DNA from 3 places in the Actinacidiphila glaucinigra genome. Region 3 is predicted to be linked to each of the others. Evidence: riboswitches for the same ligand, from Rfam matches in the RefSeq annotation. Region 3 holds a riboswitch; each other region holds the start of a gene.
What was found. A riboswitch is a leader RNA that binds a small molecule or an ion and turns the genes downstream of it on or off. The one in region 3 is predicted to bind thiamine pyrophosphate.

Region 1: another riboswitch for thiamine pyrophosphate. It lies ahead of OIE69_RS13445 (thiamine ABC transporter substrate-binding protein); the one in region 3 lies ahead of OIE69_RS02950 (purine-cytosine permease family protein).
Region 2: another riboswitch for thiamine pyrophosphate. It lies ahead of thiO (glycine oxidase ThiO); the one in region 3 lies ahead of OIE69_RS02950 (purine-cytosine permease family protein).

What each region holds. Positions count from the first base shown of each region.
Region 1 covers NZ_CP109144.1:3,101,329-3,105,395, reverse strand. Annotated here, with positions in the region: gene rlmN (23S rRNA (adenine(2503)-C(2))-methyltransferase RlmN) at 154-1,260, shown strand; TPP riboswitch at 1,328-1,432, shown strand; gene OIE69_RS13445 (thiamine ABC transporter substrate-binding protein) at 1,424-2,515, shown strand; gene OIE69_RS13440 (ABC transporter permease) at 2,584-4,067, shown strand, end outside.
Region 2 covers NZ_CP109144.1:6,393,177-6,397,243, reverse strand. Annotated here, with positions in the region: gene OIE69_RS28785 (Rv2175c family DNA-binding protein) at 1-296, opposite strand, end outside; gene OIE69_RS28780 (NAD(P)/FAD-dependent oxidoreductase) at 418-1,623, opposite strand; TPP riboswitch at 1,706-1,819, shown strand; gene thiO (glycine oxidase ThiO) at 1,816-2,964, shown strand; gene thiS (sulfur carrier protein ThiS) at 2,961-3,179, shown strand; gene OIE69_RS28765 (thiazole synthase) at 3,185-3,988, shown strand.
Region 3 covers NZ_CP109144.1:664,927-668,993, forward strand. Annotated here, with positions in the region: gene OIE69_RS02950 (purine-cytosine permease family protein) at 79-1,485, opposite strand; TPP riboswitch at 1,477-1,570, opposite strand; gene OIE69_RS02955 (SDR family NAD(P)-dependent oxidoreductase) at 1,880-2,635, opposite strand; gene OIE69_RS02960 (helix-turn-helix transcriptional regulator) at 2,876-3,703, shown strand.

The DNA of each region.
Region 1 (4,067 bases), 2.4 Mb from region 3:
ACGTCAGCGCCCCCGCACGACCGCCCAACCTGCTGACGACGGCATCCGGGCCGTGGAAGGTGGGCCGACGTTGACAGGGGACACCTGAGGGTGACGGGAGCCTCACCCATCTGACCTGGGCCCGCCTCATCCATCTGCGACACTGGACGCACCATGCCTGCACCCGGAGAACTCACATTCGTCGCGCCGCGCGGAGCCAAGAGGCCGCCGCGGCATCTTGCCGATCTTTCGCCCGAGGAGCGCCGGGAGGCGGTCGCGGAGCTCGGGGAGAAGCCGTTCCGCGCCAAGCAGCTGTCGCAGCACTACTTCGCGCGGTACGCCGACGACCCCGCCGCCTGGACGGACATCCCGGCGGCGGCGCGGGGGAAGCTGGCGGAGGGGCTGCTGCCGGACCTGATGTCCGTGGTGAGGCACAGCAGCACCGACAACGACACCACCCGCAAGACGCTGTGGCGGCTGTTCGACGGGACGCTGGTCGAGTCGGTGCTGATGCGCTACCCGGACCGCGTGACGATGTGCATCAGCTCGCAGGCGGGCTGCGGCATGAACTGCCCGTTCTGCGCCACCGGCCAGGCCGGTCTGGACCGGAACCTGTCGACCGGGGAGATCGTGCACCAGATCGTGGCGGGCATGCGCTCGCTGCGGGACGGGGAGATCCCGGGCGGACCGGCGCGGCTGTCGAACATCGTGTTCATGGGCATGGGCGAGCCGCTCGCGAACTACAAGCGCGTCATCGGCGCCATCCGCCGGCTCACCGACCCGGAGCCGGACGGGCTGGGGCTGTCCCAGCGGGGCATCACCGTGTCGACGGTGGGCCTGGTCCCGGCGATGCTGCGCTTCGCCGACGAGGGCTTCAAGTGCCGGCTCGCGGTGTCGCTGCACGCGCCCGACGACGAGCTGCGCGACACCCTCGTGCCGGTGAACACCCGCTGGAAGGTGCGCGAGGTGCTGGACGCCGCGTGGCACTACGCGGACGTGTCCGGACGCCGGGTATCGATCGAGTACGCGCTGATCCGGGACATCAACGACCAGGGATGGCGGGCCGACCTGCTGGGCCGGCTGCTCAAGGGCCGCCGCGTGCACGTCAACCTGATCCCGCTCAACCCGACCCCCGGCTCGAAGTGGACGGCCTCGCGGCCCGAGGACGAGCGGGCGTTCGTGGCGGCGCTGGAGGCGCACGGCGTGCCGGTGACCGTCCGGGACACCCGGGGGCAGGAGATCGACGGCGCCTGCGGTCAGCTGGCGGCTTCCGAGCGCTGACCAGCGCTTGCTAAGGTGACGGTCGTTTGCGGCTGTTTGCCGCGACGTCGCGCACATCACACAAAAGAACATCCGACAGGGGAGCGCGGAAAGCGCTGAGAGTGCGGCACGGCCGCAGACCCTCGGACCTGATCCGGGTCATACCGGCGTAGGGAGTCACCACATGAGCACCACTCGTCGGCGTGCGGCCGGCACCGCACTGGCCGTCGCGATCGGCGCGACCGCGCTCGCGGCCTGCGGCAGCGACAGCGGGGACACCGCCAAGGGCAAGGGCGGCACCGCCTCCAAGACCGTCACCCTGGTCAGCCACGACTCCTTCGCCGCGTCGAAGGACGTGCTGAAGGCGTTCACGAAGGAGACCGGCTACACCGTCAAGGTGCTGCGCGGCGGCGACGCCGGCGCCGCCGTCAACCAGGCCGTGCTGTCCAAGGGCAACCCGCAGGGCGACGTCTTCTTCGGTGTCGACAACACTCTGCTGTCCCGGGCCCTCGACAACGACCTGTTCGAGCCGTACGAGGCCAAGGACCTCGACAAGGTGCCCGCCGCGCTGCAGCCGGACGCCGCGAAGCACCGCGTCACCCCGATCGACTTCGGCGACGTCTGCGTCAACTACGACCGGAAGTACTTCACCGAGCACAAGCTCCCGGTGCCGGAGAGCCTCGACGACCTCGTCAAGCCCGAGTACAAGGACCTGCTGGTCACCGAGAACGCCGCCACCTCCTCCCCGGGGCTCGCCTTCCTCCTCGCCACCACCGCGAAGTACGGCGACGCGGGCTGGGAGGACTACTGGAAGAAGCTCAAGGCGAACGGCGTCCAGGTCGTCGACGGCTGGGAGCAGGCGTACTACGACAACTTCTCCGGCGCCGGCGGCGGAAAGGGCGACAGGCCGCTGGTCGTCTCGTACGCCTCCAGCCCGCCCGCCGAGGTGCTCGGGCTGAAGACGCAGCCCGAGCAGGGGCCGACCGGTGTCGCGACCGGCACCTGCTTCCGGCAGGTGGAGTACGCCGGCCTGCTGAAGGGCGCGAAGAACCCCGAGGGCGGCAAGGCGCTCGTCGACTTCCTGCTGAGCCGCCCCTTCCAGGAGGACATGCCGCTCAACATGTTCGTCAACCCCGCCCGTGACGACGCGAAGCTGCCCGAGGTCTTCACCAAGTACGCGCCGGTCGTCGCCGACCCGGCCACCGTCGCCCCGGAGAAGATCGCCGAGAACCGGGAGCAGTGGGTCAAGTCGTGGTCCTCGCTCGTGCTGAAGTAACGAAGACCGCCGGGGGAAGGCGCGCCCGGGCGGCGGCCGTCCGGCCGCTCGCCGTACGGCTCGGCCTGATGGCCGTGCCGGTCGCGTTCTTCGGGCTGTTCTTCGGGTACCCGGTCGCCGCCATCGTCGCCCGCGGGCTCCGCGAGGGCGGGCGGTGGCGGTTCGGCCGGTTCGCGGACGTCCTGGGCGAGCCCGACGTCCTGCACGTGCTGTGGTTCACCTGCTGGCAGGCGGCCGCCTCCACCGCGCTCACCCTGGCGATCGCGCTGCCCGGCGCCTACGTCTTCGCCCGCTTCGACTTCCCCGGCAAGCAGGTGCTGCGCGCGGTGGTGACCGTGCCCTTCGTGCTGCCGACGGTGGTCGTCGGCTCGGCCTTCCTCGCGCTGCTGGGGCGTGGCGGGCTCCTCGACGAACTGTGGGGGGTGCGCCTGGACACCACGGTCTGGGCGATCCTCCTCGCGCACGTCTTCTTCAACTACGCCGTGGTCGTACGCACCGTGGGCGGGCTGTGGGCGCAGCTCGACCCCCGTCAGGAGGAGGCCGCGCGGGTCCTGGGCGCGGGGCGCCTCGCGGCCTGGCGCAGGGTGACGCTGCCCGCCCTCGCCCCCGCGGTCGCCGCGGCCGCGCTGATGGTCTTCCTCTTCACCTTCACCTCCTTCGGCGTGATCCAGATCCTCGGCGGCCCCACCTTCTCCACCCTGGAGGTGGAGATCTACCGGGAGACCGCGCAGTTGCTGGACCTCCCGACGGCGGCCGTGCTGACGACCGTCCAGTTCGCCGCCGTCGCGGCGATCCTCGCCGTGCACGCCGGGACGGTACGGCGCAGGGAGAGCGCACTGCGGCTGGTGGACCCGGCCCGCACCGCGCGGCGGCCGCGCGGCGCCGGCGAGTGGGGGCTGCTGGCGGGCGTGCTCGGCGTGGCCGCGCTGCTGATCCTGCTGCCGCTGGGTGTGCTGGCCGAGCGTTCGCTGCACGGACCGGACGGCTACGGCCTCGGCTACTACCGGGCGCTGGGCTCGGTGGCCGGAAGCGGCGGGACCTTCCTGGTGGCGCCGGTCGCCGCGGTCTGGAACTCGCTCCAGTACGCGGCCGCCGCCACCGCGATCGCGCTGGTCGTCGGCGGGCTGGCCGCGGCCGCCCTCACCCGGCGGGCCGGGCGCCTCGTACGGGGCTTCGACGCCCTGCTGATGCTGCCGCTCGGCACCTCGGCGGTGACCATCGGCTTCGGCTTCCTCATCACCCTCGACGAGCCGCCGCTGGACCTGCGCTCCTCGTGGATCCTGGTGCCGCTCGCCCAGGCGCTGGTCGGGGTGCCCTTCGTGGTGCGCACCATGCTGCCGGTGCTGCGCGCAGTGGACGACCGGCTGCGCGAGGCGGCGGCGGTGCTCGGCGCCTCCCCGCTGAGGGTGTGGCGCGAGGTCGACCTGCCGCTGGTGCGGCGGGCGCTGCTGGTGGCGGCGGGCTTCGCCTTCGCCGTGTCCCTGGGCGAGTTCGGCGCCACCGTCTTCATCGCCCGCCCCGACAACCCCACCCTGCCGGTCGCGGTCGCCCG
Region 2 (4,067 bases), 5.7 Mb from region 3:
GTACCGGGCAGGCTCTCGTCCGGGGTGAACAGCCACTCCAGGGCTTCTTCGTCGCTGAACCCGTCGTCCTTGAGGACGGTCAGGGTGCCCACGAGGCCCTTGACGATCTTCTCCTCGCCGATGAAGTCGGCGGGGATCATCAGCGCCCGGTTCTCACCGCGGCGCACGGCGATGAGCTGGCCCTCCTTGATGAACTGGCGGACCCGGGTCACCTCCACGCCGAGGCATTCGGCGACGTCGGGGACGTACAGCCAGGAGGGGACGAGGGAGTCAATCTTTGCGTCGATCTCGGTCACAGGACAAGCGTGCCATCCCGGACCGACACCATGGAACCGCTCACGCCCCCCGTTGCTCCGTCCTGACGGGTCCGCTACGCCCCGCCGACGCCGCGGCGGCCCGTCCGGCACGGCCCGCGAGTCAGACGACCGCGGCCCTCAGCTGGACCGCCGGGTCGGTCGCAAGCGTCTCGTCGAGGTGGGCGCCGCGGGCGATGAGCTTGCGGGCCTGCGCCAGGTCGCGGGGCCGTCCGACGGCGAACAGCGCCACCAATTGGCCGTCGCGCAGCCACAGCACCGACCACGCGGTGCCGTCGGGGTCGCCGCGCAGCAGCATGTGGTCGGAGTCGACGTGGTATCCGGCGTACTGCACGAAACGCCCGAACTGCTCGGACCAGAAGTAGGGGACGGGGTCGTAGGGCTCGTCGCCGCCCAGGATGTTCGCGGCGGCCGTGCGCGGCCCCTGCACCGCGTTGTCCCAGTGGTGGATCAGCAGCCGCTCCCCGTACCGCGCCGAAGGGAAGGAGGCGCAGTCCCCCACGGCGTACACCTCCGGCACCGAGGTGCGCAGCCGGTCGTCGGCGAGGACCGAGCGGTCCGGCCCCAGCTCGACGCCGGAACCGGCCAGCCATCCGGTGGCCGGCCGGGCGCCGATCCCGATGACGACCGCCTCGGCGGCGAGCACGCTGCCGTCGGCCAGCCGCACCGCGCCCGGCTCGACGGAGGAGACGACCGCGCCGGAGCGCAGCTCGACGCCCTCCTCCGCGTACCAGCCGCGCATCCGTTCGGCGATGTGCGCGGGCAGCACCCCGGCGAGCGGGCGGTCGGCGGCCTCGACGACGGTCACCTCGCACCCGGCGTGACGTGCCGCGGTGGCGAACTCGGCGCCGATCCAGCCCGCGCCGACCACCACGACCCGGTGCCGGTTCTCCAGTACCGGGCGCAGCGCGGTGGCGTCGTCCAGGGTGCGCAGCACGTGCACGCCCGGCGTGCCCTCGCTGCCGGGGAGCATGACGGGCTCGGCGCCGCTGGCCAGCACGAGCTTGTCGTACGCGACCGGGCCGCCGTCGGTGAGGACCTCCCGCTCGCCGGCGCGCAGTGCGCTCGCGTGCCGCCCGAGCAGCAGCTCGACGTCGATGCCGGCGAAGTCGACGTCCAGCGCCGGGCCCTCCTCGGCGCCGAAGAGCACGCCCTTGGACAGCGGCGGCCGGTCGTAGGGGGCGTGCCGCTCCGCGCCGATCAGCGTGATCGTCCCGCCCCACCCCTGCTCGCGCAGGGACACGGCGGTCTGCACCCCGGCCATCCCGGCCCCTACGACGACGACGCGCTGTTCGCTGCTGCTGGTCACGCGATCACCGTAACGCCGCAAGGGCGCCGGCCGCCCGTACCGGTGCCCTACTCGCCGCGGATGGTGCGTACTAAGGTGGGTCGGGAGCACTCGCGGGAGCCCGGCGCACCGGGCTGAGAGGGCGGCTGGAGCGGCCGCCGACCGTACGAACCTGATCCGGGTCATGCCGGCGAAGGGAGGAGCGGGAACATCATGCACCGTCATGACGTCGTCGTGATCGGCGGCGGGATCATCGGACTGGTCACCGCGTGGCGGGCCGGTCAGCGCGGCCTGCGCACGGCGGTCGCGGACCCCGAACCGGGCGGCGGGGCCGCCCAGGTGGCCGCGGGGATGCTGGCCCCGGTCACCGAGGTGCAGTACGGCGAGCAGGCGCTGCTGGAGCTCAACCTCGCGGCGGCGCGGCGCTATCCGTCCTTCGTGGCCGAGCTGGAGGAGACCACGGGCCTCGACCTCGGGTACCGCACGTGCGGCACCCTCGCCGTCGCCCTCGACGCCGACGACCGCGCGCAGCTGCGCGAACTCCACGCCTTCCAGCAGTCCTTGGGTCTGGCTTCGGAGTGGCTCGGCGGCCGCGAGTGCCGCCGCCTGGAGCCGATGCTCGCCCCCGGCGTGCACGGCGGACTGCGGGTCGACGGCGACCACCAGATCGACCCGCGGCGGCTGGCGGCGGCGCTGGTGCGCGCCTGCGAGCTGACGGGGGTGGAGTTCCGGCGGTCGCGGGTGGCGCGGGTGGCGGTCACGGGCGACCGCGCGCACGGGGTCGTTCTGGAGGACGGCACCCGGATCGCCGCCGGGCAGGTGGTCCTGGCCGCCGGGAGCCTCAGCGCCCGGGTCGAGGGGCTGCCCACACGGGCGCTGCCGCCCGTACGGCCGGTGAAGGGGCAGGTGCTGCGGCTGCGGGTGCCGCCGGCGTACGCGCCGTTCCTGTCGCGGACGGTGCGGGCCGTGGTACGCGGCGGCCACGTCTACCTGGTGCCGCGCGAGAACGGCGAGCTGGTCGTCGGCGCCACCAGCGAGGAGATGGGCTGGGACACCACCGTCACCGCCGGCGGGGTGTACGAACTGCTCCGCGACGCCCACGAGTTGCTGCCCGGCATCACCGAACTCCCGCTGACCGGCACGCAGGCGGGGCTGCGCCCCGGCACCCCCGACAACGCCCCGCTGCTCGGCCGCGGCGCGCTGGACGGACTGGTGGTCGCCACCGGCCACCACCGCAACGGCGTGCTGCTGACCCCGATCACCGGCGACGTGATGGCCGAGGTCCTCACGGGGTCGGCGGTCCCCGCGCAGGCCGAGCCCTTCTCCCCCGACCGTTTCGCCCTCCAGGAGCAGCAGGCATGACCGCGCCCGTCCTTGTGTCCGTCTCCGTCAACGGCGAGGCGCGGGAGGTGGCCGAGGGCGTGACCCTCGACCGCCTCGTCGCGTCCCTGGCCACCGCTCCGTCCGGGGTGGCGGCCGCGCTGAACGAGACCGTCGTCCCCCGCGCGCAGTGGCCGGCGACGCCGCTGCGCGACGGCGACCGCGTCGAGGTCCTCACCGCAGTCCAGGGAGGCTGACCCCCATGGCCGACGACCCGCTGACCATCGGCGGCACCACCTTCGACTCCCGGCTGATCATGGGCACGGGCGGTGCGCCCAGCCTGGAGATCATGGAGCAGGCGCTGCTCGCCTCCGGCACCGAGCTGACCACGGTCGCCATGCGGCGGCTGGACCCGACGGTCAAGGGCTCCGTGCTGACCGTGCTCGCCCGGCACGGCATCCGCGTGCTGCCGAACACCGCCGGGTGCTACACCGCGGGCGAGGCCGTGCTCACCGCCCGCCTGGCGCGGGAGGCGCTGGGCACGGACTGGGTGAAGCTGGAGGTGATCGCCGACGAGCGCACCCTGCTGCCCGACCCGGTGGAGCTGCTGGACGCAGCGGAGACCCTCGTGGACGACGGCTTCACGGTGCTGCCGTACACGAACGACGACCCGGTGCTGGCCCGGAAGCTGGAGGATGTGGGCTGCGCGGCGATCATGCCGCTGGGCTCGCCCATCGGATCGGGGCTCGGCATCCGCAACCCCCACAACTTCGAGCTGATCGTCGAGCGGGCGACGGTGCCGGTGGTCCTGGACGCGGGGGCGGGGACGGCCTCGGACGCGGCCCTGGCGATGGAGCTGGGGTGCGCGGCCGTCATGCTGGCCTCCGCCGTCACCCGGGCGAGGGAACCGGTGCTCATGGCGGAGGCGATGCGGCACGCCGTCGAGGCCGGGCGCCTGGCGTACCGGGCGGGACGCATCCCCCGCCGCCACCACGCGACCGCGTCCTCCCCCGCTGTGGGCCTCGCCACGTTCGACCCGGAGCGTCCCGCCTTCGGCGCCCCCTGACCGGCGGCCCGGCGAGCGGCCGCGACCTGCGCGGAACCTGCTCGGGCCGGGGCCCCACCCGAGCGGGACACCGCCACCG
Region 3 (4,067 bases):
CTCCTTGGGGGACGGACGGTGTGCGGGCGCCTGCGGCGGGCGGCGGTTCCAGCGCCGGGATGGACGGGTGGCGACGGTTCAGGGCCGCGCACGGTGGCGCAGGCGCAGTGGGGTGTACACGCCGAGAGCCACGAGGAACGCCACATAGTACGAGAGGTCAGCGCCGTGCAGGGCCTCGGCCACCGGGCCGACGTACAGGCTGGTGTCCATGAACGGCACAGCCGCGGCGAAGGCGGCCGCGAACGCGACGACGGCGGACCAGCCGGGCTGCGGTCGGCCGGTCTCGGCGGCGAGGTCGATCGGCGCGCCTGCCCTCGCTCGTGCCCGGGCCAGCCAGTCGACGATGACGATCGCGACGAAGCCGGGGATCCAGTAGCCGACGAAGAGCAGCACGTTCTGGAAGCGGGCGGTGGTGTCGGCGGCGTGCATCCACAGGACCAGGGGGAAGCCGAGCGCCGCGGCGAAGGCAGCCGCGGCCGGGCGGGGAACGCGCACACCGACGGTCTGCAGGGCCAGGGATCCGCTGTAGTCGTTCATGGCGTTGCTGCACAGGGCCGCCAGGGCCACGGCGAGCAGTCCGAACACACCCAGTGGCCCGCCGCCCAGCAGCTTGGCCACGCCTGCGGCGGTCTGGTCGGTGAGGACGGACGCGCCCCAGAGCCCGAGGGCCTGGACGCCCACGAAGGACACCACCAGTCCGGCCAGGGTGAACCAGAACATGCGCGAGCGGGAGGTGTTCCGCGGCAGGTAGCGGCTGAAGTCGCTGGCGTAGGGGGCCCAGGACAGGGACAGGCTCAGCGCGATGGTGCTGGTCAGGACGAACGCCCCGCCCCGGTCGGCGCCATGGGCGGAGCCGGTTGCCGCGGGGTGCACACCGTCGAGCAGCTTCCAGGCGATCAGCGCGAAGGCGGCGGCGAGAACGAAGGTCATGACGATCTGGAGCCGGTGAATGGCCTCGTAGCCCAGGACACCGAGAGCGCCCTGGGCGAGCATCATGACCAGGACTCCGAGCCAGAACGGCCACCCGCACAGCCGCGCCAGCGCATCCCCGCCGAACAGCCCGATCAGGGCGTCCCAGGCGACCGAGGACAGCCATTGCAGGATGCCGGGCACCGCGACGGCCCGACCGAAGGCGAGCCGGGCCAGCGGCAGCTGCCCAGCGCCGGTCCGGCTGCCCCAGGTGCCCAGGTAGGCGGTGGGTATCGCGCCGACCACGGTGCCGAGCACCACGGCTGTGAGCGCGGTGGCGAAGTCCAGGCCGAGAACTATGCCGATGGTGCCGGTGAACACGCCGGTCATGGTGAGATTGGGAGCGAACCACACGGTGAACAGGCGCCCCGGGCCGCCGTAGCGGTTGCTCTCGGGGACCGGCTGTATGCCGTGTGCCTCGATCCGGAGATCGCCGGCGGCCGCCGGCATCCGCCCGTCGAAGACGGTCTGTCGGCCGTCGGCGGGCAGACCGCTGGAAACATGCGCCAATGGCATGGAAGACATCCCTCCGCCAGTACGAACTGGTTCAGGTTCGACGGGTGTGATCTCAGCCCCCGGTGGGGCACCCCGTGTCCGGTCAGGGGGACAGAGTAGCCCGCCGGCAAAGCCCGGCGCGTCGACGGGGTGGGACCGCCACGCGGGCGGGACGGGCTGTACGTACCCAGGCCGACAAGGCGACTCCTCCGGCCTGCAAGGCGAAAGGGCCCGCCGACTCCGTCGGCGGGCCCTCACGAGAGATCGAGGCACAATTTTCGGCCGCCTTCGGACGGCCGTTGTTGTGCCAACGGATGTAGTACCGCCGGCGCAATGGCCCTTGCTCAGCGATCACGACGTCGTCAGGTTGTCGAACCCGCGAATGCGATCACTTGCAAGAACCATCCCGCGATGGTCAGCAGCTGAAACCGCCGTCGACCGGAAGGCTGGCTCCGGTGATGAATGCAGCCTCCGGCCCGACGAGGAAGGAGACGGCGGCGGCAATCTCCTCGGGGCGCCCGAACCGTCCCATCGGGGTGAGTGACGTGACGAACGAGGCATCTTCAACATCAGCCGGGTTCATATCGGTGTCTATCGCGCCGGGTTGAATCGCGTTGACGGTGATGCCACGTGGGGCGAGATCGCGCGCCCAGCCCTTGGTATAGGTGACGACCGCAGCCTTCGTCGCCAGATAGTCGGAGAGACCGGGGAAAGGCACCCTGGTGGTTTCGGATCCATTGGAGGCGATGGAGACGATCCGCCCTCCCTCCGTCAGGAGGGGCGCGGCAGCGACCACCGTACTGACAACGGCTTGAAGGTTGATGGCCAACTGGCGGTCGAATTGACTCTGGTCGCGATCCGGCGCGTCGACTGTTCCCGTGACATGCACTCCCGCATTATTGACAAGAATGTCAAGTCGACCGAAGTGATCGGCGACCTGGCGGACAAGATGCTCCGCTCGTCCGGGGTCGGCCTGGTCGGCCTGGACAGCCAATCCGCGACGGCCGGTCGCTTCGATGGCCGCCAGGGTCTTCTTCCCCTTCTCAGGGTCGGCCGCGTAACTGAATGCCACGTCGGCGCCATCAGCCGCGAGCCTGACGGCAATGGCCGCCCCCATCCCGCGCGATCCGCCTGTCACCAGGGCGACCTGGCCTGTGAGCTTCTGATGCATGAGTTCTCACAATCATTTACCGCAGTTAGCTAGGACTAGTGCCGGCGCGCCCACGCATGGGCCACTCCGGAATTTGCAGCGCGGCGACAATCTCGCCGGCAGCGGGTCCACGTGACGCAGGTGGGCTGCCTGGTCATGCCCAAGAGACTGGCCCAGCGGGTGCGTGCGGCGCCTCACCACGTTGTGGGTACCCATGGCGTGGGTTGGCTGTCCCGCGGGTGGAAGAGCAGGATGGGGGGCATGAGCGAGCAGCGAAACACGGAACTCGGCGACTTCCTGCGGTCGCGGCGGGCGGCGCTGACCCCCGCCGAGTTGGATATTCCGACATACGGGACAGTTCGGCGCGTTCCGGGCCTGCGGCGCGAGGAGGTGGCTTTGCTCGCGGGTGTGAGTGTGAACTACTACGCCCGCATCGAGCAGGGAGAGAGCCACCAAATTTCCGAATCCGTGATGGAAGCGATCGCCAACGCGCTGCGCCTCAAAGACAGCGAGCGACTTCACCTGCTGCGTCTGGCCTCGCCCGGGCAATTCACCCAACGGGACCTCGGGCCCGAAAAGATCCGCGACTCACTGCTCGCACTGGTCGGGAGCAACAGCGAGCAAGCGGCACTGATCGTCGGACGACACATGGACCTGCTCGGCGCGAACAGGCTCGGGTATGCGCTCTTCGGCCTCACTCAGGGGCAGCGGGTCAACCTGGCCAAACAGGTGGTCCTCGAACCGGCGATGCGCGACCTCATCGTCAACTGGGCGGACGAGGTCCGCGACGTGGCCGCCTACCTCCGAATGGCCACCGCTGACCTGTCTGACGATACTCAGCTCGCGGAGTTGATCGGCGAGCTGAGCATCAAGAGTCCGGAGTTCGCCCGATTCTGGGCCGCCCACCCGGTCAGTCAATGCACGCACGGAGTGTACGAGATCGACCATCCCATGGTCGGCCGCCTGACTCTGAACGAGGAAAGCCTGGAAGTGACGGAGAACTCCGGCCAACGCATTGTATTCCTCGGCGCCGCACACGGCTCCGATTCTGCGCAACGCCTGCGACTACTGGGCTCCCTTATCTCTTAGGCAGTCATTCGCTGTTGATTTGCGTCGCAATTCTGAGGAAATGCAAAGAATCTAAAAAGTCTCCTATGGGCCGCCCCGGGCCGGGTGGAGGCTCGATTCTTTGAGAGAATCGAGTCGCGGCACGTACCTCTCCTCACCCCGCTGGGCTGCGGAGTCGTGCGGTTCGCATGGTCGCCGAGGTCCATCCCGGCTACGACACGGAGTGGGCCGCTATGAAGGCCGTCGCGTCCAAGCTGCTCTGACCGCAGCCAGACACCGCCCTGCCACGACGGGCTCGCGAGCGCGAGGACCGCCGGCACGGCGTGGAGTCGGAAGACCCGGAACTCGATGCCCTGATCCGTCACGCCGCGATCCTGCTGATGTG